DNA from 2 places in the Herbaspirillum sp. CAH-3 genome. Region 2 is predicted to be linked to the other one. Evidence: predicted binding sites of a transcription regulator. Region 2 holds the regulator's gene; the other holds the start of a gene.
The links. Region 2 encodes LexA, which represses DNA repair genes until DNA is damaged. Its sites were predicted from a motif close to ACTGTATNNNNATACAGT; they were not measured.
Positions count from the first base shown of each region.

Region 1 (9,626 bases), 220 kb from region 2:
CATGGACACCATCGAACAGCAACGAGAAGACTACGCCAAACAACTGCGCGCGCGTTTTGAAGAGTACAAGCGCTGGGCCATCCAGCACTGGCCAGTGGCCGAACAGCCGCTGGAGGACAGCGCCTTCATTGCGGCCGAACGGGAACTGGAACTGCTGACCGGCACCATGCTGCATCCTGGACGCAAACCCGACGGCATACCTGCCGGCGGCGCGCAGCAGGCGCAGTTCGAGGACGTGACGCCAGCGCCCTGGCCTTGAAGCCGGTGCGAGGGAGATGCTTCCTCGCGCATTCTTACGCGCGGTTGCGCCTCCCGCTTATAGGGCTGCAGCAGCAGGCGCAGTAAGCTTCATTTCACAGGCTGCACCGCTGCCAGCCCATTCCATCAGACCAGAAGGAGAACAGCATGAGCGCAAGCAAATCCGGCAAGGACCATCGTCCCAACCAATACGACACCCCGTCCGAAGTGGCCCTGGATGAAGCCAATGAGATGAGCTTCCCGGGCAGCGATCCGGTGTCCACCTCCAACATCACGCGCATCGAAAAGGCGCCCGAGATGGACAAGGCCAAGGACGACCACCAGAACAGCCACCGGGTCAAGGAAAACACCCCCAAGGCCAACTGATCCCGTTGCGCCCGATTCCTGGGCGGCCGGTGCATGCCGGCCGCCTTTCTTTTATGAAGGGAGAAACATGATGAGCAATCGCTACAACCAATTGAAGGTCGCCGTGCTGGTGACCGACGGCTTCGAGCAGGCCGAACTGCTGGAACCGAAAAAGGCGCTGGAAGCTGCTGGTGCCACCGTCCACATCCTCTCCGACAAGAGCGACAGCGTGCAGGGTTTCAAGCACGTCGACAAGGGTGAAGTGGTCAGCGTCGATGGCAGCCTGGATAGTGCCAATCCGGCCGATTATTCGGCCGTGCTGCTGCCGGGTGGCGTGGTCAATGGCGACGCCATGCGCCTGCTGCCGGAGGCCCGCAATTTCGTGCGCGCCGCCAATGATGCCGAAAAGCCCATCGCTTCCATCTGCCACGGCGGCTGGCTGCTGATCTCGGCCGGCATCGCCAAGGGCCGTACCGTCACCAGCTGGCCCAGCCTTCAGGATGACTTCAAGAATGCGGGCAGCCAGTGGGTGGACCAGGAAGTGGTGCGTGATGAAAACTTCGTCTCCTCGCGCAAACCCACCGATATCCCTGCCTTCAACAATGAATTCATGAAGCTGCTGGATGAACAGCAGCGCCGTGAACAGACCAGGCAACCGGCTGACGCTGCAGGCGATGTCCCCGCCTCTGCTGACGGCGCCTCCAAGCCGCAACTGTCGGCCAAAGGCAGCGCCCCGGCCGCGCCCCCCAACCATGAAAGCGAAGCCTTTGCAGTCGCCCATGGCGAATCGGCGCAAAGCGACGGCTAAAGGCGTCATCAGGCCGATATGAAGGAAAAAGATCGAGGGCTTGTCCCTCGATTTTTTATGGGCCGGTCAAGCATGGACTTGCAAGCGCGCGAAGGCAGCATGAAGGAATTGACCAAAAACCCTCAGCCCCTCAGCCCTGAAAACAAGAATGCCGTCCGGATCACGCCGGACGGCATTGGCACAACCGGGGATGCCAGGCCGATGGCCCGGCCTTCATCGGCGGCCTACCCCCGGGGCTCCCCCTGATGCTTGTGCATGGCTTCGGCCAGCAACGCCAGGGCAGCCTTCTCGGCCGCCTTGCGCTTCTTGCAGATGCGCACAGGTTGTGCACCGAGGTCGTGCAAATCCATATGCCAGAGTTCATCGATACGGGTATCGATGTAGGCCACGTATTTGTGCTTGTCCAGTTTGGTGACGCGGGGCATGAAGTGACTGGCTTGCTGCAGTTCAACGGAGCGGGCGAAGTGTTTCATGGCAAGTCTCCAGGCCACACGGGCGTGAGGCGGACGGCATGACAGGGGTGGGAGTAAAGCTGACTACAGCTTAGTCGATCAACGCTGCAAGGGAAGTTTTATTTCATTTGCAGTGCTGATCGGCTGAAGGGATGACGATTATTTCTTGGCGGCATCCACGGTTTTCTTCAGGTCACGACCCATTTGCAGGTGTTCCTGCAGGCCTGGCAGGGTCTTGCTGGCAAAGGTCTTCACATCCGGATCCTGCGCTTCCTTGGAAGACTTCTGGAACAGCTTGACCGCATCTTCATGGGCGGACACGCCGATCATGCTGGCATAGCGCTTGTCGAAGGTGTTGCCCTTGAGCTTTTCCAGGATGGCGATCTTGGCGCGCTGGGCCATGCTGGGTTCGGTCGGCAGGGTGACATCCTTGCTGGAGGCCAGTTGCTTGAGTTGTTCGTCGACCTTGGTGTGCTGGTCGATCATCTTCTGGGCGTAATCCTTGACGGCCTGGTTGCTGCTTTTTTCCAGCGCGATCTGGCTGGCTTCGATTTCAGCATGGCCGGCTTCGGCGGCGTTGGTCATGAAGCTCTTGTCCTTGCTGTTCACGGATTCGGCGGCCGCATTGAAAGACAAGGCGGCACCCGCCAGCATCATTACGCCAGCGCCGATCAGGCGGCGGCCGGTAGTGGATTGCAGGCGAGCTTGGGTGGTCGGTTTGATTTGCATGGGTAACTCCTTTGGCTTGTGGATGATGAGCTGCGGCCGATTTGCGTATGGCCGGAATGTTTTCACTGTAGTCAGGAAGGCAGCCCGCCAACATCAGACAGTGCCAATGACCGATGTAAGAATCGATGAGCGCGGCCCAGCGCCGTAGCTTTCCAGCTCTACTGCTGGCGGCGCCGGTTGCGCAGGTACAGCACCTGGCCCAAGAGGGCAGTGAAAAGCAGGAACACGTTGGACACCACAAACACCCAGTCCCCCTGCAGCACGCTGTAGGTCACGAAGCCCGCCGACGCGGCAAGCTGCCCGGCAAAGAGCCAGTGCGAGACGCCCTGCGTGGAGCGGCTGCGCCATTGTTCATAGACCTGGGAGGAGATGGTCAGCAAGAGGATGAGGGTCGCGCCCCAGCCAATGAGGTCGGTGATCTGATCAGACATGATGGTCAACAGGAGCCGCTGGGGCCTGGAAGCTAGTGGAGAGCCGATGGTGGACCAACGCGGCGGCGCCCACAGTCGGCCGCTGCCGCGAGGCGTTGTAGGAAGTCTCGCCGGCCCGATTGAGACCAGGGTGGGAGCATTCGCACGGCCATGCGGGAATCGGCCGACCCGACAAAGCGCTCATGCGGCATTGCGGCATCCGGTCCACTTCCCTAGTCTGGAACTGGAATTGAAACAATTCACCCACCCACCAGGAGATCAACATGCACGCTACCCGAACCATTGCCGACGTCATGACCCGCGGCGCCCATACCTTGAGCCCTGACGATTCCGTCATCCGTGCCGCCCAAGCCATGGAGTCATTGGACGTGGGAGCCCTGCCCGTCTGCGACGCCGGGCACAACCTGGTCGGCCTGGTCACCGACCGCGACATCGTCTTGCGCGCCGTGGCCCGCAATCGCCTCTCCGACAGCCTTCCCTTGACCGAAGTGATGAGCCACGATGTGCTGTGGTGCTATGAAGATGAGCCGGTTGATGATGTGCTCGATGATATGGTGCAGCGCCAGATCCGCCGCCTGCCCGTGATGGACCGCGAGAAAAACCTGGTCGGCATGGTGAGCCTGGGCGACCTCGCCGCCAAGACGCAGAACAGCGGTATCGGCGGTGCGCTGGCCGAGATATCGCTGCCGGCGGCACCGGTACGTCGCAAGGAAGGGGTGTCGCCTTCTGGCGACTATGAACTGCCGGAGGTGCGCAACAGTGACATGCACGAGGTCAATATCGGCCGAAGCTAAGGCCGGCGCGGCTTTGCGGGGCATGCAGCAAGCATTGGTGTAGGTGTTTTCCTACGCGTTTATTGGAGAATGTCCGATCTTCTTTTTTGCGCTGCATCGCTACTATGCATCTCAACGAACTCGAAACCGAGGACCCCACATTCCGATACGAACGTCCCCCTCCGTCGTGTCATGAATAAGGTCCATCCCCCATCGGTTTATCCCCACGAGTCGTTTTCATAAGCAGAAATTCTCCGACGATTCCCCCGATCTCGGCGTCTTATATCCCTCCCCCTCAGGCCGCCTCCCCCAGGCGGCCTTTTTTTTATCCTCGTCTCATCCTCGTTTTATCCTCATTTTCAGCTGCCGCGCACCGCAATATAAGCCAGTGCATCCGCATAGGCCAGCTCACTGGTGGCACGCAACATGCTGCAGACATGCGTGGAGACCGCTTCATGGGGCGCCTGGGACGAGGCGCCAATGAGCACGATGCCCCGGAAACCGCCCTCCTCGGACTGTTGCACGCCGGGCTGCATGAGGGGGCCGCCTTCCGGTCCACCCGGGGGACCGTTCAGTTCGCCCAGCTTTTCGCCGCCTGGAATATCGATGGGGATGCTCATGGTGTGCTCCTCTGTTGAAGGTGGAAGGCCCGGTTCAGGCAAGCCGGTGCGACCCGCACCCTGACGCATGTCAGGCATTGCTGCATCCTTCCCCGCACCGGGCCAGGAAGAAGTATTCTTGTCAGCATAAGAAACACTGAAGGCAAAGGCAGCAAGAAGCCACCGCCGATCTGCGTAGGAAGGGGCGAAGATGAGCCTGTTCCGGTTGCAGCCAACGGGGACGCGGGGGCCGGGGATGCTGCCGCCTGGTGTTGTAGCCCCTATGTCTGGACCCGTCATGCCCATCGATTACCTGCGCCGTCTCACCAGTCCGGCGCGCACCGACCTTTCCAACCGCCACCTGGGGCGTTCGCTGGCCTTCATTGCGGGGGCCGTCAATGCCGGGGGCTTCCTGGCCGTGGGCCAGTACACCTCGCACATGTCGGGCATCGTCTCTTCGCTGGCCGACAACTTGGTCCTGGGGGAAACCCTGCTGCTGGTAGCCGGCGCCAGTGCCTTGCTGTCGTTTTTGCTGGGCGCGGCCTGTTCGGCGGTGATGATCAACTGGGCCAGGCGGCGCGGCCTGCACAGTGAATACGCCATGCCGCTGATGCTGGAGGCGATGCTGTTGCTGTGTTTTGGCATCCTCGGCAGCAACCTGGAGAATCACCGGCTACTGTTCGTGCCGGTGACGGCGGCCTTGCTGTGCTTCGTGATGGGTCTGCAAAACGCCATGATCAGCAAGATTTCACGTTCCGAGATCCGTACCACCCACGTCACGGGCTTGGTTACCGACATCGGCATCGAGATCGGCAAGATGTGCTACTGGACGCTGGCACCGCGCCAGCCCGGTGAGGCGGCGGGGGAAGATCCCGTGCCGGGCGCGCGGCGCAAGTTCATGCTGCTGTCCTCGCTGTTGCTGATGTTCTTCCTGGGCGGCGTGGCCGGTGCATTCGGCTTCAAGGCGCTGGGCTTCCTGGCGACCATGCCGCTGGCGGCCGCCCTGTTCCTGCTGGCGCTGGTGCCGATGATGGATGATCTGGCACGCAATTGAAGTCTCCCCCGGGGGAGTCGGACAGCAGGCAACAAAAAAGGCGCTCAACGCGCCTTTCGTTTTATTTTTATCAGTGTGGTGCACCGCCCGGTTCCTGAAGCCAGTGGAGCGCAGGGTCCTTCGTTGGAACTGCGGCCTGATGCCATCAGGGGCCATGGTACGGCGGCTGAACCGGCCTGAGGTGGCCGCTGATGAAACTTTCGCTCAGCCTTGCTGCTGGGGATTGCTGTCCGACTGCTGCGGCTGCTGGGCGCCATTGCCCTCTTGTGGCGTGCTCTGGTTCATTTGCGGCTGGGCCGATGCGGTGGCGCCGTTGCCACCATTGCCGTTCTGTGCCGCGGCAGCCGCTGCTGCATTCTTGCGGCCATGGCTGTTCAGACCACCTTTGCGTCCGGCTTCCCGGGCTTCGGCAGAGGTGAACTCATGGGCGGCACCCTTGGCGTGGGCGGCCTTGCCTCCCATGCTGGCGATCTGACGCTGCTTCTCCCTGTCCATGGCGGCAAAGCCGCGATTGCTGTTCCCCGGATTCTGTGAATTTGCCATGTGTGACTCCTTGTCTTGGATGATCGAATGGAGCAGACATTTGCCAGCCCGCAGCCCTACTGCCCTGCGCGAGCACGCGGATGGCAAGCCAACCTTTGTCCACGCTTGCAGTGTAAAAAGCCTCACTGATCCTCACTATCGGAAGAGCTCCCCAGCCAAGGTCAGCAATGACTGACGGACATGTAGGAAGACATGAAGATGAGCTTTGCTTTTCGGTATGGATTCCCTCGATTTCACCTCAACCAGGCATTGCAAGAAGGAAACTTCACCCACTTTCAGGCGGGCAGTCAGTTTTTTTCACACCCCAAAACAATTACTGTATATTTATACAGTCTTTGCTTTTATCTGCATTTTCTTTTGCCTCGCACCCTCGATTCACTTCCCATGTTGACACCCGGCTCTCCGGTCCGTCGTCCGGAAATCATCCACCCCTCGCTCTGGCTGGCCTCCCAGCTGGCGCGCGGCGGTGCGCGTGGTGTCTCCAGCGGATTCGAGGTACTCGATGCCGAGCTGCCCGAACGCGGCTGGCCGCCCGGGGTGCTCATCGAGCTGCTGCTGCCCCAGGACGGCATCGGCGAGCTGCGCCTGTTGCGCCCGGTACTGGCACGTGCGCCCGCGAATGCCCGGCGCCCCGCGCGGGCTGACCGCATCGCGCTGCTGCAGGCCCCGCACCAGGTCAATGCCCCTGGCTGGGCGCACATGGGGGTGGATGCGTCACGGCTGCTGCAGTTGCGGGCCGATCATGCGGCCGACGCCTGCTGGGCTGCCGAGCAGGTCTTGCGGGCCGATAGCTGCCAGGCCCTGCTGATGTGGCAGCCGCGCTTGCGCAAGGGCGACCATGACCTGCTGCGACGCCTGCATGTGGCGGCGCAGGCCGGGCAGACCCTGTTCTTCATGCTGCGGCCGCTGTCCTGCGCCCGCGAGCCTTCACCCGCACCTCTGCGGCTGACCCTCAAGTCAGCGAGGGACGGGCTGGAGATCGGTTTTCTCAAGCGCCGCGGACCGCTGCGCGAACAAAGCCTGTTTCTCCCTTTGCTGCCTTCACCGAATTTGCAACGCCATGTCACCCCTGTGGATCGCCGTACACCTGCCACTGCTGCCGCTGGAAGTCTTCCGTCCGAACTGGCTGGATGAGGCCCCGGCCGTGGTCTTCGAGCGCGACCGCGTGGCCGCCCTGACGGCACCCGCGCGCACGCTCGGCGTGCACGAAGGCATGCGGCGCGGGGGAGTGCAATTGCTGGCCCCGCAAGCGCATCTGAACGAGCGGGACATCCTGCGGGAACAAGCCACCTTGCAGCAGGCCGCCCTGGCCCTGCTGCAATACACGCCCCAGGTCACGCTGGCCGAAGAGGCCTGCATCCTGCTGGAAGTGGGTGCCAGCCTGCGCCTGTTCGGCGGGATCCGGGCCTTGTGCCGCAAGATCCGGGGCACCATCGCCCGCATGGGTCTGTCGGCCACCCTGTCCTCTGCCGTCACGGCGACCGGATCTTGGCTGCTGGCACGCTACGGCTACGTGCGTACCTTGAGCCACCGTTCCCTGCAGCGCCGCCTGGACCGCTTGCCAGTCGTTCTGCTGACTGCCGCGCGAGCCCATCTGGAATGGCTGCACGGGCTGGGCTGCCGCCAGCTGGGCCAGGTGCAGCGCTTGCCCCGCCCCGGCTTGCAGCGCCGCTGCGGCAAGGAGATGCTGGCCATGCTGGACCGTGCCTATGGTGCCGCGCCCGAAGTACATGAATGGATCGTGGCGCCGCCGACCTTCCAGGCCCGGGTGGAGCTGCCGGACCGCATCGACCACACCGATATCCTGGCCACCTATGCCCAGGGCTTGCTGGCCCAGCTGGCCGGCTGGCTGACCGCACGCCAGCTGGCCATCAAGAAGCTGCGCCTGTGGCTGGAACATGAACGCGGACGACAGGCCGTAGCGCCCACCGAACTGCAGGTGGCGCTGTCGGTCCCGGCCTGGCAGGAAGATCATCTGCACACCCTGGTGAAGGAAAAGCTGGCCCGTTCTTCCCTGCCCGCCCCGGCCATCGCCCTGGGGCTGGCCGCCGATGAACTGGAAAGCCAGCAGGCGGCCAGCGAGATGCTCTTCCCCGAACCCGGCGGCAGTGCAGAGGATCACCACCGCCTGCTGGAACTGCTGGTGGCGCGCCTGGGCGCGGACAAGGTGCAGCAGGCCGCCCCGCGCGCCGATCACCGGCCCGAGATCGCCAACCGCTGGTGCAGCGTGATGCAGAGCCCCGCCAGTCTGCCGGCCGCCCTGACTACCGATGCGGCGCGATTGCCGCCGCGTCCGCTGTGGCTGCTGGCTGAACCCTTGCCCTTGCGGATGCAGCAGCACAAGCCCTTCTATCGCAGCGTGCTGGAATTCACCTCGCCGCCAGAACGTATCGAAGCCGGCTGGTGGGAAGGCCGGCCATTGACGCGCGACTACTTCACGGCGCGCGATGCCAGCCATGCCTATTACTGGATTTTCCGCCAGTGGCGCGGCGGCGAGTGGTCCGACGAAGAGCCGCAGTGGTTCCTGCACGGCCTGTTCGGCTAGGAGCGCAGCATGCAAGCTTCCCTGCCCTTGGGCGTACCCCAGACCGGCCTGCCCGACTATGCCGAACTTTATTGCCGGACCAACTTCAGTTTCCTGCAAGGGGCATCGCATGCGCAGGAACTGGTGGAGCGCGCCATCGAACTGGGCTATCGCGCCCTGGCCATCACCGACGAATGCACCATGGCCGGGGTGGTGCGCGCCCATGCCGCCTGGATGGAACAGATCAATCGCGGCAAGGCCAAGGATTTCAAGCTGCTCATCGGCAGTTGCTTCCGTTTTACGTCCTTCAAGGACGATCCGGCCCATCCCCTGGCCAGGATGACCCTGGTGGCGCTGGCCCGGAACCGCGAAGGCTATGGCAACCTCTGCGAACTCATCACGCTGGCGCGCACCCGCGCCGAGAAAGGCAGCTACCTGCTGTCGCCAGAAGACCTGAGCCAGCCGCCGCCCGCCCTGTCGCACCTGCGCACCCTGCCCGATTGTCAGCTGATCCTGGTGCCGGACTACCCGGCCGATGAAGAAACGCTGGATGCACAATTGCGCTGGTTCGTCCCGCTGGCCCCCGGCCGTTCGTGGGTGGGCATGACGCGCCTGTACCGTCCGCTGGACGACCTGCACCGCGCTGCCATCGATGCTGCCGCACGGCTGCACGGCTTGCCGCTGGTGGCGGTGGGTGATGTGCAGATGCACCAGCGTTCACGCAAATACCTGCAGGATGTGGTCACGGCCATCCGCGTCGGCAAGCCGGTGCAGGAATGCGGACTGGCCCTGGCCCCCAATGCCGAACAGCACCTGCGGCCACGCATGCGGCTGTCGCTGGTGCACAGCCCGTCCACCTTGGCCCAGACCCTGGCGGTGGCGGCCGGTTGCCAGTTCAGCCTGGCGGAATTGCGCTATGAATATCCTGACGAACTGGTGCCGCTGGGCATGAGTCCGGCCGACTACCTGCGCCAGGAGACCCTGGCCGGGGCCGCCAAACGCTATCCGCAAGGACTGCCGGGCGAGGTGCGCGCCCAGATCGAGATGGAATTGTCCCTGATCGCCCAAAAGGAATATGAAGCTTATTTCCTGACGGTCTACGACCTGGTC
Region 1 covers NZ_VSWE01000006.1:81,370-90,995, forward strand. Annotated here, with positions in the region: gene FYB76_RS09200 (hypothetical protein) at 2-259, shown strand; gene FYB76_RS09205 (hypothetical protein) at 406-624, shown strand; partial or broken gene FYB76_RS09210 (type 1 glutamine amidotransferase domain-containing protein) at 695-1,243, shown strand; gene FYB76_RS09215 (hypothetical protein) at 1,636-1,884, opposite strand; gene FYB76_RS09220 (DUF4142 domain-containing protein) at 2,023-2,592, opposite strand; gene FYB76_RS09225 (SemiSWEET family transporter) at 2,751-3,023, opposite strand; gene FYB76_RS09230 (CBS domain-containing protein) at 3,287-3,817, shown strand; gene FYB76_RS09235 (hypothetical protein) at 4,156-4,416, opposite strand; gene FYB76_RS09240 (YoaK family protein) at 4,694-5,449, shown strand; gene FYB76_RS09245 (KGG domain-containing protein) at 5,654-5,992, opposite strand; gene imuA (translesion DNA synthesis-associated protein ImuA) at 6,377-7,126, shown strand; gene FYB76_RS09255 (DNA polymerase Y family protein) at 7,053-8,537, shown strand; gene FYB76_RS09260 (error-prone DNA polymerase) at 8,547-9,626, shown strand, end outside.
Region 1: the regulator LexA is predicted to act here: its motif matches at 6,308-6,325, upstream of imuA (translesion DNA synthesis-associated protein ImuA).

Region 2 (9,626 bases):
GGCAGCAGCGATCGGTTCAGGCCGCGGCGCCGGTACCTGGCAAGTCCCTGCGACGCGTTCCAACCATGCGGTCAAACGATACAAGCCATTGAATTCAAACAGAAAAACGTTTGCTGGAAGCCGTTTCAGGTTAAGGCCCGTGGCCTGCCGAAACGGCTTTTTTACTTTTTACTTTGCCACCCCTGCCGTCCAGGCCAATCAAGCCCTCGCCCATCCCCTGTCTGCCCTCCGTACGGCCACGTCCGCTACGTTGCAGCACAGGCGCAAGGATTTCATTGGCATGCCCGGCCTTGCAGCAAGATCCCTCTCTTTGCTGTCTGATGTATTGCTTCACCTGTTCGCTCTGACAAAGCGGTGTTTTCTTCATCCACTTCCGAGGTCCTGATGCCCCTGCCCAAAATGCCGAGCAAACCAGCTTCGATGCTGTCTCCCGAGGACTATCCCAAGGCCGATCGCAACAAGCCCGTCAAACCGAACATCACTCTCGTTGAAACCTCCGCTGCCGTAGTTGCACCCCAAGAAGTTGCAGTTGCCGTTGCCGACGTCTCCGACACCAAGGTCGCCGCGCCCCGTGCGCGCATCACCGGCAAGACTGCCGCCGTGGCCGAGAAACCGAAAGCCGCTCCCAAGAGCGCCGAAGCCCGTCCCAAGTCGCCCACCAGCCGCGTGGCCGACACGCTGGGCAAGTCCAAACTGTTCGTGCTGGATACCAACGTGCTGATGCACGATCCGACCTCGCTGTTCCGCTTCGAGGAGCATGACATCTACCTGCCCATGGTCACGCTGGAGGAGCTGGACAACCACAAGAAAGGCATGTCCGAAGTAGCCCGCAACGCGCGCCAGATCTCGCGTTCGCTCGATGCGCTGGTGTCGGACGTGGCCGAGGACTCCATTGACCTGGGCATCCCCTTGTCCAAGCTGGGCAACAAGGATGCCAAAGGCCGCCTGTACTTCCAGACCAAACTGCAGAACGCCGCGCTGCCTGAAGGCCTGCCCGAGGGCAAGGCCGACAACCAGATCCTGGGCGTGGTGCGCGCGCTGGACCAGCAATATCCGGAACGTCCGGTGGTGCTGGTCTCCAAGGACATCAACATGCGCCTGAAGGCGCGTGCCATTGGACTGCCGGCGGAAGATTACTTCAACGACCACGTGCTGGAAGATACCGACCTGCTGTATTCGGGCATCCAGCAACTGCCGGATGACTTCTGGAACAAGCACGGCAAGGGCATGGAGTCCTGGCAGGAAAGCCGCCACGGCAGCAGCTACACCTACTACCGTGTCACCGGCCCCTATGTGCCTTCGCTGCTGGTCAACCAGTTCGTCTTCATCGAGCCCAAGAATGGCGAGCCGGCCTTCTACGGCCAGGTCAGCCAGATCAACGGCAAGACCGCTGTGTTGCAGACCCTGCGCGACTTCGGCCACGCCAAGAACAGCGTCTGGGGCATCACTGCGCGCAACCGCGAGCAGAACTTCGCGCTGAACCTGCTGATGAACCCCGAGTGCGATTTCGTCACCCTGCTAGGCCAGGCCGGTACCGGCAAGACCCTGCTGGCACTGGCTTCGGGCCTGGCGCAGGTGCTGGAGACCAAGCTCTACAACGAAATCATCGTCACCCGCGTGACGGTGCCGGTCGGTGAAGACATTGGTTTCCTGCCGGGCACGGAAGAAGAGAAGATGGGCCCCTGGATGGGCGCCTTCGATGACAACCTCGAAGTGCTCAACAAGTCCGATGGCGATGCCGGTGAATGGGGCCGCGCCGCGACCCAGGACCTGATCCGCTCGCGCATCAAGATCAAGTCGCTCAACTTCATGCGTGGCCGCACTTTCGTGAACAAGTTCTTGATCATCGACGAGGCCCAGAACCTGACGCCCAAGCAGATGAAGACCCTGGTCACGCGCGCCGGCCCCGGCACCAAGATCGTCTGCCTGGGCAACATCGCCCAGATCGACACGCCCTACCTGACCGAAGGCTCCAGCGGCCTGACCTATGTGGTCGACCGCTTCAAGGGCTGGGCACACAGCGGGCATGTCACCCTGGCACGCGGCGAACGCTCGCGCCTGGCCGATCACGCCAGCGACGTGTTGTAAGCACTTTTCTTCAGCGTCAAAGCAAAAAGCCACGTGAAAACGTGGCTTTTTGCTTTTGGGCGGCCGCTGCGCGTGCAGCGACCAGAGGGAAAGGCTTACAGCACGTGCACGCCGATCCACCAGGCGATCGCCGCCACGAAGGCCGAGGCGGGAATGGTGAAGATCCACGCCCAGACGATATTGCTGGCCACACCCCAACGCACGGCCGACATCTTCTGCGCCGCGCCCACGCCGACGATGGCGCCGGTGATGGTGTGGGTGGTCGAGACCGGAATGCCCAGGGCAGTGGCGATGAACAAGGTGATGGCGCCACCGGTTTCGGCGCAGAAACCGCCGACGGGCTTCAACTTGGTGATCTTCTGGCCCATGGTCTTGACGATGCGCCAGCCACCGAAGAGCGTACCGAGGCTGATGGCGCAGTAGCAGGAAATGATGACCCACATCGGCGGCGCGTCTGGCGACGAATAACCGGAGGCGATCAGCAGCATCCAGATGATGCCGATGGTCTTCTGCGCATCATTGCCGCCGTGGCCGAGGCTGTACATGGAGGCCGACAGCAGCTGCAGCCGGCGGAACCAGCCATCGATCTTGCGCGGTGTGGAGCGGAAGAAGATCCACGACACCACGAGCATCATCAGCGAGCCAAACACCAGGCCCAGCACGGGCGAGAGCACGATGAAGAGAATCGTCTTCAACAGGCCCGCCGAGATCAGCGCGCCGGTACCGGCCTTGGCCACGGCCGCACCAACCAGGCCGCCGATCAGGGCATGCGAGGACGAGGACGGGATACCGTAGTACCAGGTCACCAGGTTCCAGAAGATGGCACCGATGAGGGCGCCGAAGATGACGTACTGGTCAACGATGGCCGGTTCGATGGTGCCCTTGCCCACCGAGGCCGCCACGTGCAGCTGGTGGAACACGAACACGGCAGCCAGGTTGAAGAAGGCGGCCATGGCCACGGCGGTCTGCGGACGCAGTACGCCCGTGGAGACCACGGTGGCGATCGCGTTGGCGGCGTCGTGGAAACCGTTCATGAAGTCGAACAGCAGCGCCAGGACGATCAACAACGCGAGAATATGTAAGCTGATTTGGATTGTTTGCATGGGGAAACCGTTGTATGAAACCAGCGGCGTCCCCATCGGAAATCGAGGGAATCGCCGCTACGCCGGGAGATCAGGCGTTTTCGACGATGATGCCTTCGATGATGTTGGCTACGTCTTCGCAGCGATCGGTGACGGTTTCCAGGATTTCGTAGATGGCCTTGAGCTTGATGAGGGTGCGCACATCCGGTTCGTCGCGGAACAGCTTGGACATGGCCGCACGCATGACGTGGTCGGCGTCGGATTCCAGGCGGTCGATTTCCTGGCAGATCGACAGGATCTGGCGCGAATTGTCCATGTTGGACAGCAGACCCACGGCGGCCTGCACCTTCTCCGCACAGGACAGGCACAGCTCGGCCAAGCGCTTGGCTTCGGGCGTGATGGCCTTGATGTCGTAGAGCGAGATGGTCTGGGCCGCGTCTTCGAGCAAGTCCAGGATGTCGTCCATGCGGGTGATCAGCTGGTGAATGTCATCACGGTCCAGCGGCGTGATGAAGGTCTTGTGCAGCAGTTCGATGGCATTGTGCGTGACCTTGTCGGCTTCCTTCTCGACGGCTTCAATGGCGTGCACGCGAATTTCAAGGTCGTCGAAATTGGTCATCAGCGCCACCATTTCTTTCGCGCACTTGACCGCCAGCTCTGCATGCTGATTGAAAAGGTCAAAGAATTTGCCTTCAGTCGGCATCAATCGTCCAAACATTTTTCTCTCTCATCAATGGTTAGCGCTCATGTAAAGCGCCGTTTCGAACCGGCCTGCGGCTGCCCCCTTGGAAGCCGGAATCCCGCCCTGCCGGTCCTGCACGCACGGCCTCGGGAGCCGTCCGTCTTGCATGACACGGGTAGCCCCGCGCCACCCGTGGTCCTCTTGCAGCGGCGCACCGGTCCGGTACGCCGCCATGGCATCAGTCGCCGCCGTAAGGCTGCGCCAGGTTGCCGATATAGTTGTCGTACTTGGTGTACATCCCCAGGAAGGACAGGCGAATGCTGCCGATCGGGCCGTTACGCTGCTTGCCGATGATGATTTCCGCCGTGCCTTTGTCGGGCGAGTCCGGATTGTAAACTTCATCACGGTAAATGAACAAAATGACGTCGGCATCCTGCTCGATGGCGCCCGATTCGCGCAAGTCGGACATCACGGGACGCTTGTTGGGACGTTGCTCCAGCGAGCGGTTCAGCTGCGACAGCGCAATGACCGGGCAATTGAGTTCCTTGGCCAGGCCCTTCAGGCTACGCGAGATTTCCGAGATTTCGGAGGCGCGGTTTTCAGAAGAGCTGCCACCGTTGCCCGACATCAGCTGCAGGTAGTCGATGATGATCAGTCCCAGCTTGCCGCATTGGCGAGCCAGACGGCGCGAACGTGCGCGCAATTCGATGGGAGACAGCGCCGGCGTTTCGTCGATGTAGAACTGCGCATCGTTCATCTTCTGGATGGCATGCGTCAGGCGCGGCCAGTCCTCGTCCAGCAGGCGGCCGGTGCGCAGGCGGTGCTGGTCCAGGCGCCCGACCGAACCCAGCATACGCATGGCCAGCTGCGCGCCACCCATTTCCATGGAGAACACCGCCACCGGCAGGCCCGACTCGATGGCGACATGCTCGCCGATGTTGATCGAGAAAGCGGTTTTACCCATGGACGGACGGCCGGCCACGATGATCAGGTCGCCGGGCTGCAGGCCGGAGGTCATCTTGTCCAGGTCCATGAAGCCGGTCGGAACGCCTGTGATGTCGCTGGAACTGTCGCGGTTGTAGAGCTCGTCGATGCGCTCGACCACCTGGGTCAGCAGCGGCTGGATTTCCATGAAGCCCTGCGAGCCGCGTGACCCTTCTTCGGCAATGGCGAAGATCTTGGATTCAGCCTCGTCCAGCATGGACTTCACATCCTTGCCCTGCGGATTGAAGGCATTGCCGGAAATCTCGTCGGCCACGGTGATGAGCTTGCGCAAGATGCCGCGATCGCGGACGATCTCCGCGTAACGGCGGATGTTGGCTGCAGAAGGCGTGTTTTGCGCCAGCGCATTCAGGTAGACCAGCCCGCCCACCTCTTCGGCCTTGCCGCTGGTGGACATGGCTTCGTAGACGGTGATGACGTCAGCCGGCTTGGTGCTGTTGATGAGCTTGACGATGTGCTCGAAGATGATGCGGTGATCGTAGCGGTAGAAGTCCTCAGCGCTGACGAAATCGGCGATACGGTCCCAAGCCGCGTTGTCCAGCAGCAGGCCGCCCAGCACCGATTGCTCGGCCTCGATGGAGTGGGGCGGCACGCGGAGCGCATCGATCTGGGGGTCCGATGACTCTTTCTGGCCACGGAAAAATTCTGGATTGCCGCGGGACGATTCTTTCATGGCGCGCATTATAACCTGCTGATGTGAAGCCGTAGGTCAGACCGGACGTTTTTGCACGACCTGATGCTTCATGCGAACGGATGCGACATGAAGCCAATGACATCCTGTTCGACAATCACTGTGCCGCCGGGATGCCCAGGAGAAACTGACAATAAAAAAGCCAGGCGAACCCGGCTTTTTTATTGCAAAACGAATTGCAGCAAACAGGCGTATTACGCTTGCTCGCCCTTGACTGCGATGGTGACGTCGACCACCACGTCGGTGTGCAGAGCCACCGACACCGGGTGTTCGCCAACAGTCTTCAGCGGGCCGTTGGGCAGGCGCACTTGCGACTTCTCGACAGCAAAACCCTTCTTGCCCAGGGCTTCAGCGATGTCGAAGTTGGTCACGGAACCGAACAGACGGCCATCAACGCCGGCCTTCTGCGACACTTCCACGGTGGAGCCGGTCAGCTTTTCGCCTTGGGCTTGGGCAGCGGCCAGCTTCTCGGCAGCAGCCTTTTCCAGGTCAGCGCGCTTGGCTTCGAATTCAGCGATGGCTGCATCGGTAGCGCGGCGGGCCTTGCGTTGCGGGATCAGGAAGTTGCGTGCGAAACCGTCCTTGACGCGCACGACATCACCCAGACCGCCGAGATTCACGATTTTTTCCAACAGAATGACTTGCATGTTTTTCTCCTATTTCTCGACGCTGATTAGGCGTTGTGCAGATCGGTGTACGGCAGCAGGGCCAGGTAACGCGCGCGCTTGATGGCGGTGTCAACTTGACGCTGGTAGTGGGCCTTGGTACCGGTCAGGCGTGCCGGCATGATCTTGCCGTTTTCCTGGACGAAGTCCTTCAGCGTGTCCACGTCCTTGTAATCGACCTGTTCAACGCCAGCGGCGGTGAAACGGCAGAATTTCTTGCGCTTGAACAGCGGGTTTTGCTGTTGACGCTTGTTTTTCAGCTTGCTTTTATCGAACTTTTTACCGAATGCCATGGTTGGCTCCTGTATCTAAAAATTGGGTAAGGTCTGTTTGGCTACCTTGCGCCGCTCAATCCGGCGCGACCGGGCCAAAATCAACGATATGAAACACGACGCTCTTGCTGTTGCGATTCCTGCGGGCTAAAAAGCCGGTGAACCGGAAGACTTCCCCCAGCGCTGCCCTGTTGAGCGCACCGGAGATTTCTCCTGCTGCCAGCGCCGCGATCTCGAATTCGACCTGGCGCTGCATGCCAGCTTCCATCTGTTCCGACTGGTGCTGCAACCTGGCAGTGACAATCGGGATACCGGCCGGCGTGTAACGCAAAACATCACGTTCTGCCAGGCTGGCGATGACTTGAAGCTGGTTCACTCTCCGCGATGTTCGCAGCGCTTAAGCTGCCGGAGCTTCGGTACGGCTCTTGGCCGCGTCTTCCTTTTGCACTGCCTTCAGGATGGGGGAAGGACCGGTTTCGGCCTTCTTCATCTTGACGGTCAGGTGGCGCAGGACGGCGTCGTTGAACTTGAAGCCGGTTTCGATTTCAGCCAGCGTTTCGCTGTCGACTTCGATGTTCAGGCAGACGTAGTGAGCCTTGGCCAGCTTCTGGATCTGGTAAGCCAGTTGACGACGGCCCCAATCTTCGACACGGTGGACCTTGCCGCCGCGGGTGGTGACGATGCCCTTGTAACGCTCGATCATCGCCGGCACTTGCTCGCTTTGGTCCGGGTGGACGATAAATACGATTTCATAATGACGCATGTAGACTCCTTATGGACTTATTGAAGACGCCCACCCCGGCGTCAAGACGGGTGTGGGAAGAGGAAAACCCGAGATCATACTAGGTTTCCGCTCTCGCGGCAATGCCGGCATCAAGCCGATGCAGCCGGGGGACCACAATATGCGGCCCCGGGCACAAGACCACGCAAGACCTTCACCTGCGGCACGCTCTATATAAACAAGAAAGCTTGCCTTTTCGCTCCAGGAATATGCATGTTGCCGTTGACACAAGGATTGCACCTGTATAAAAATACAGACTGTTCATCCAAACAGCCTTCCCTCCGAGAAAGGCCACCCTCATGCTCAAACTGACTGCGCGCCAGGAACAGATCCTGAACCTGATCAAGAACGCCATCGAGAACACCGGCTTCCCTCCCACGCGCGCAGAGATCGCCGCCGAATTGGGCTTTCGCTCCGCCAACGCCGCCGAAGAGCACCTGCAGGCCCTGGCCCGCAAGGGCGCCATCGAAATTTCCCCCGGCACCTCGCGCGGCATCCGCCTGCGCGAGTCGGGCAGCGCGGCCGGCGCGAGCACCGCACGCCAGATGGCCCTGCCCCATCCTGCCCTGATGCAGCTGAGCCTGCCGCTGATCGGCCGCGTGGCGGCGGGTTCGCCCATCCTGGCCCAGGAACACGTGGAAAAGACCTACCAGGTCGACCCGGCCATGTTCCCGGCCAAGCCGGATTACCTGCTGAAGGTGCGCGGCATGTCCATGCGTGATGCCGGCATCCTCGACGGCGACCTGCTGGCGGTGCGCCGCGCGGACCAGGCGCGCAACGGCCAGATCGTGGTCGCCCGCCTGGCCGACGAAGTCACGGTCAAGCGCTATCAAAAGACCGGCAGCGTCATCACCCTCTTCCCTGAAAATCCGGAGTTCGAGCCCATCATCGTCAAGCCGGAAAACGACCAGTTCGCACTCGAAGGGTTGGCCGTGGGATTGCTGCGCAGCTGGAACTGATGACCAGCGGCGCAGCCGCCCGCACCTGTCGCGAACCTGCTCCGGCCGGACATTGATTGTCCGTTGCTGCATGAACCTCCGCCTAAAACGGAGGTTTTTTGCTTTCTATTCACCTCTTCACCGGTGACGCGTTGCGCATATCATGCCTGCTGGATAGCTATGCCCGGCGCAACCGATGCGCCCAACCAAGAGGATCTTTTTCGATGTCGACGCGCAAGAGCAGCAACAAGCACGGCAAACACATTCCGGCGCCCGCCGCCGCCAAGTCCAATCTGCAGGATCTGCTGGACGTTCGCAAATGCCTCGATCTGCTGGACAGCCGCAAGACGGACGAGGCCAAGACGATCTGCACGGCCGTGCTCGCCCGCGCCCCCAACCTGGTCTTCGCCAACCACGCGCGCGGACTCATCGCCATGCAGGAAGGCCAGTTCGCGCAAGCCGAACAATATCTGCGCAAGGCCATTGAGGCCGATCCCAACAATGCCGAATACCTGAGCAACCTGGCCGGCACGGTCCTGAGCCAGGATCGTATCGATGAATCCATTGCCATTTACGAGCGCGCCATCGCACTGGACAAGGAGAACCGGGCGGCCCGCATCGGCCTGGCCAATGCCCTGCACGAAAAGAACGACCCGGAAGCCTCGATCAAATACTTCGAGGACGCCGCCCGGCGCGAACCCAATGCGCCCGGCCCCCTGTCGCACCTGGGCCGGGCCCTGATCGACGCGCGACGTTTCGACGAGGCCGTCGCGACCATCCTGAAGTCGCTCGAATACCAGATCAATTTTGCACCCTCCCACACCGCCCTGGGCGAAGCATTCCACGCCATGGAGATGTACAAGGAAGCCGTTGAATCCCACAAGACAGCCATCCTGCTGGATCCGCAGGACACCTACGCCCACAACAAGATAGCCGACAGCTACCTGAAACTGAACAAGATCGACGAAGCCCATGAACACATGCTGCGCGTCATCGAAATCGCGCCCAAGGATCCCAATGGCTACGTCAAGCTCGGCTCGAGCTACTTCAACACGGGCGACCGCTTCGAGGATGCCATGCGCATGTTCAAGCAGGCCCTGGCACTGGATCCCAAGCACGCCATGACCTACAACAACATCGGCGCCATCCAGCACGATCACGGCGACTATGACGACGCGCTCGGCAACTTCCGCCAGGCCCTGGCCCTGCGCCCGAATTACCCGACCGCCAAGCACAACCTGGCACTGACCCTGCTGCTGCGCGGCGAATTCGAGGAAGGCTGGGAGTGCCACGAAAGCCGCCTGACCACCAAGGAACGCGCCCACGTCTATCGCTTGATCCACAAGTTGTTCGAGGTCATTCCCAAATGGGATGGCAAGTCTTCGCTGGCCGGCAAGCGCATCCTGCTGATGCACGAACAGGGCT
Region 2 covers NZ_VSWE01000006.1:300,339-309,964, forward strand. Annotated here, with positions in the region: gene FYB76_RS10170 (PhoH family protein) at 421-2,088, shown strand; gene FYB76_RS10175 (inorganic phosphate transporter) at 2,184-3,191, opposite strand; gene FYB76_RS10180 (DUF47 domain-containing protein) at 3,262-3,888, opposite strand; gene FYB76_RS10185 (replicative DNA helicase) at 4,091-5,536, opposite strand; gene rplI (50S ribosomal protein L9) at 5,740-6,192, opposite strand; gene rpsR (30S ribosomal protein S18) at 6,219-6,503, opposite strand; gene priB (primosomal replication protein N) at 6,559-6,858, opposite strand; gene rpsF (30S ribosomal protein S6) at 6,880-7,245, opposite strand; gene lexA (transcriptional repressor LexA) at 7,563-8,222, shown strand; gene FYB76_RS10215 (tetratricopeptide repeat protein) at 8,426-9,626, shown strand, end outside.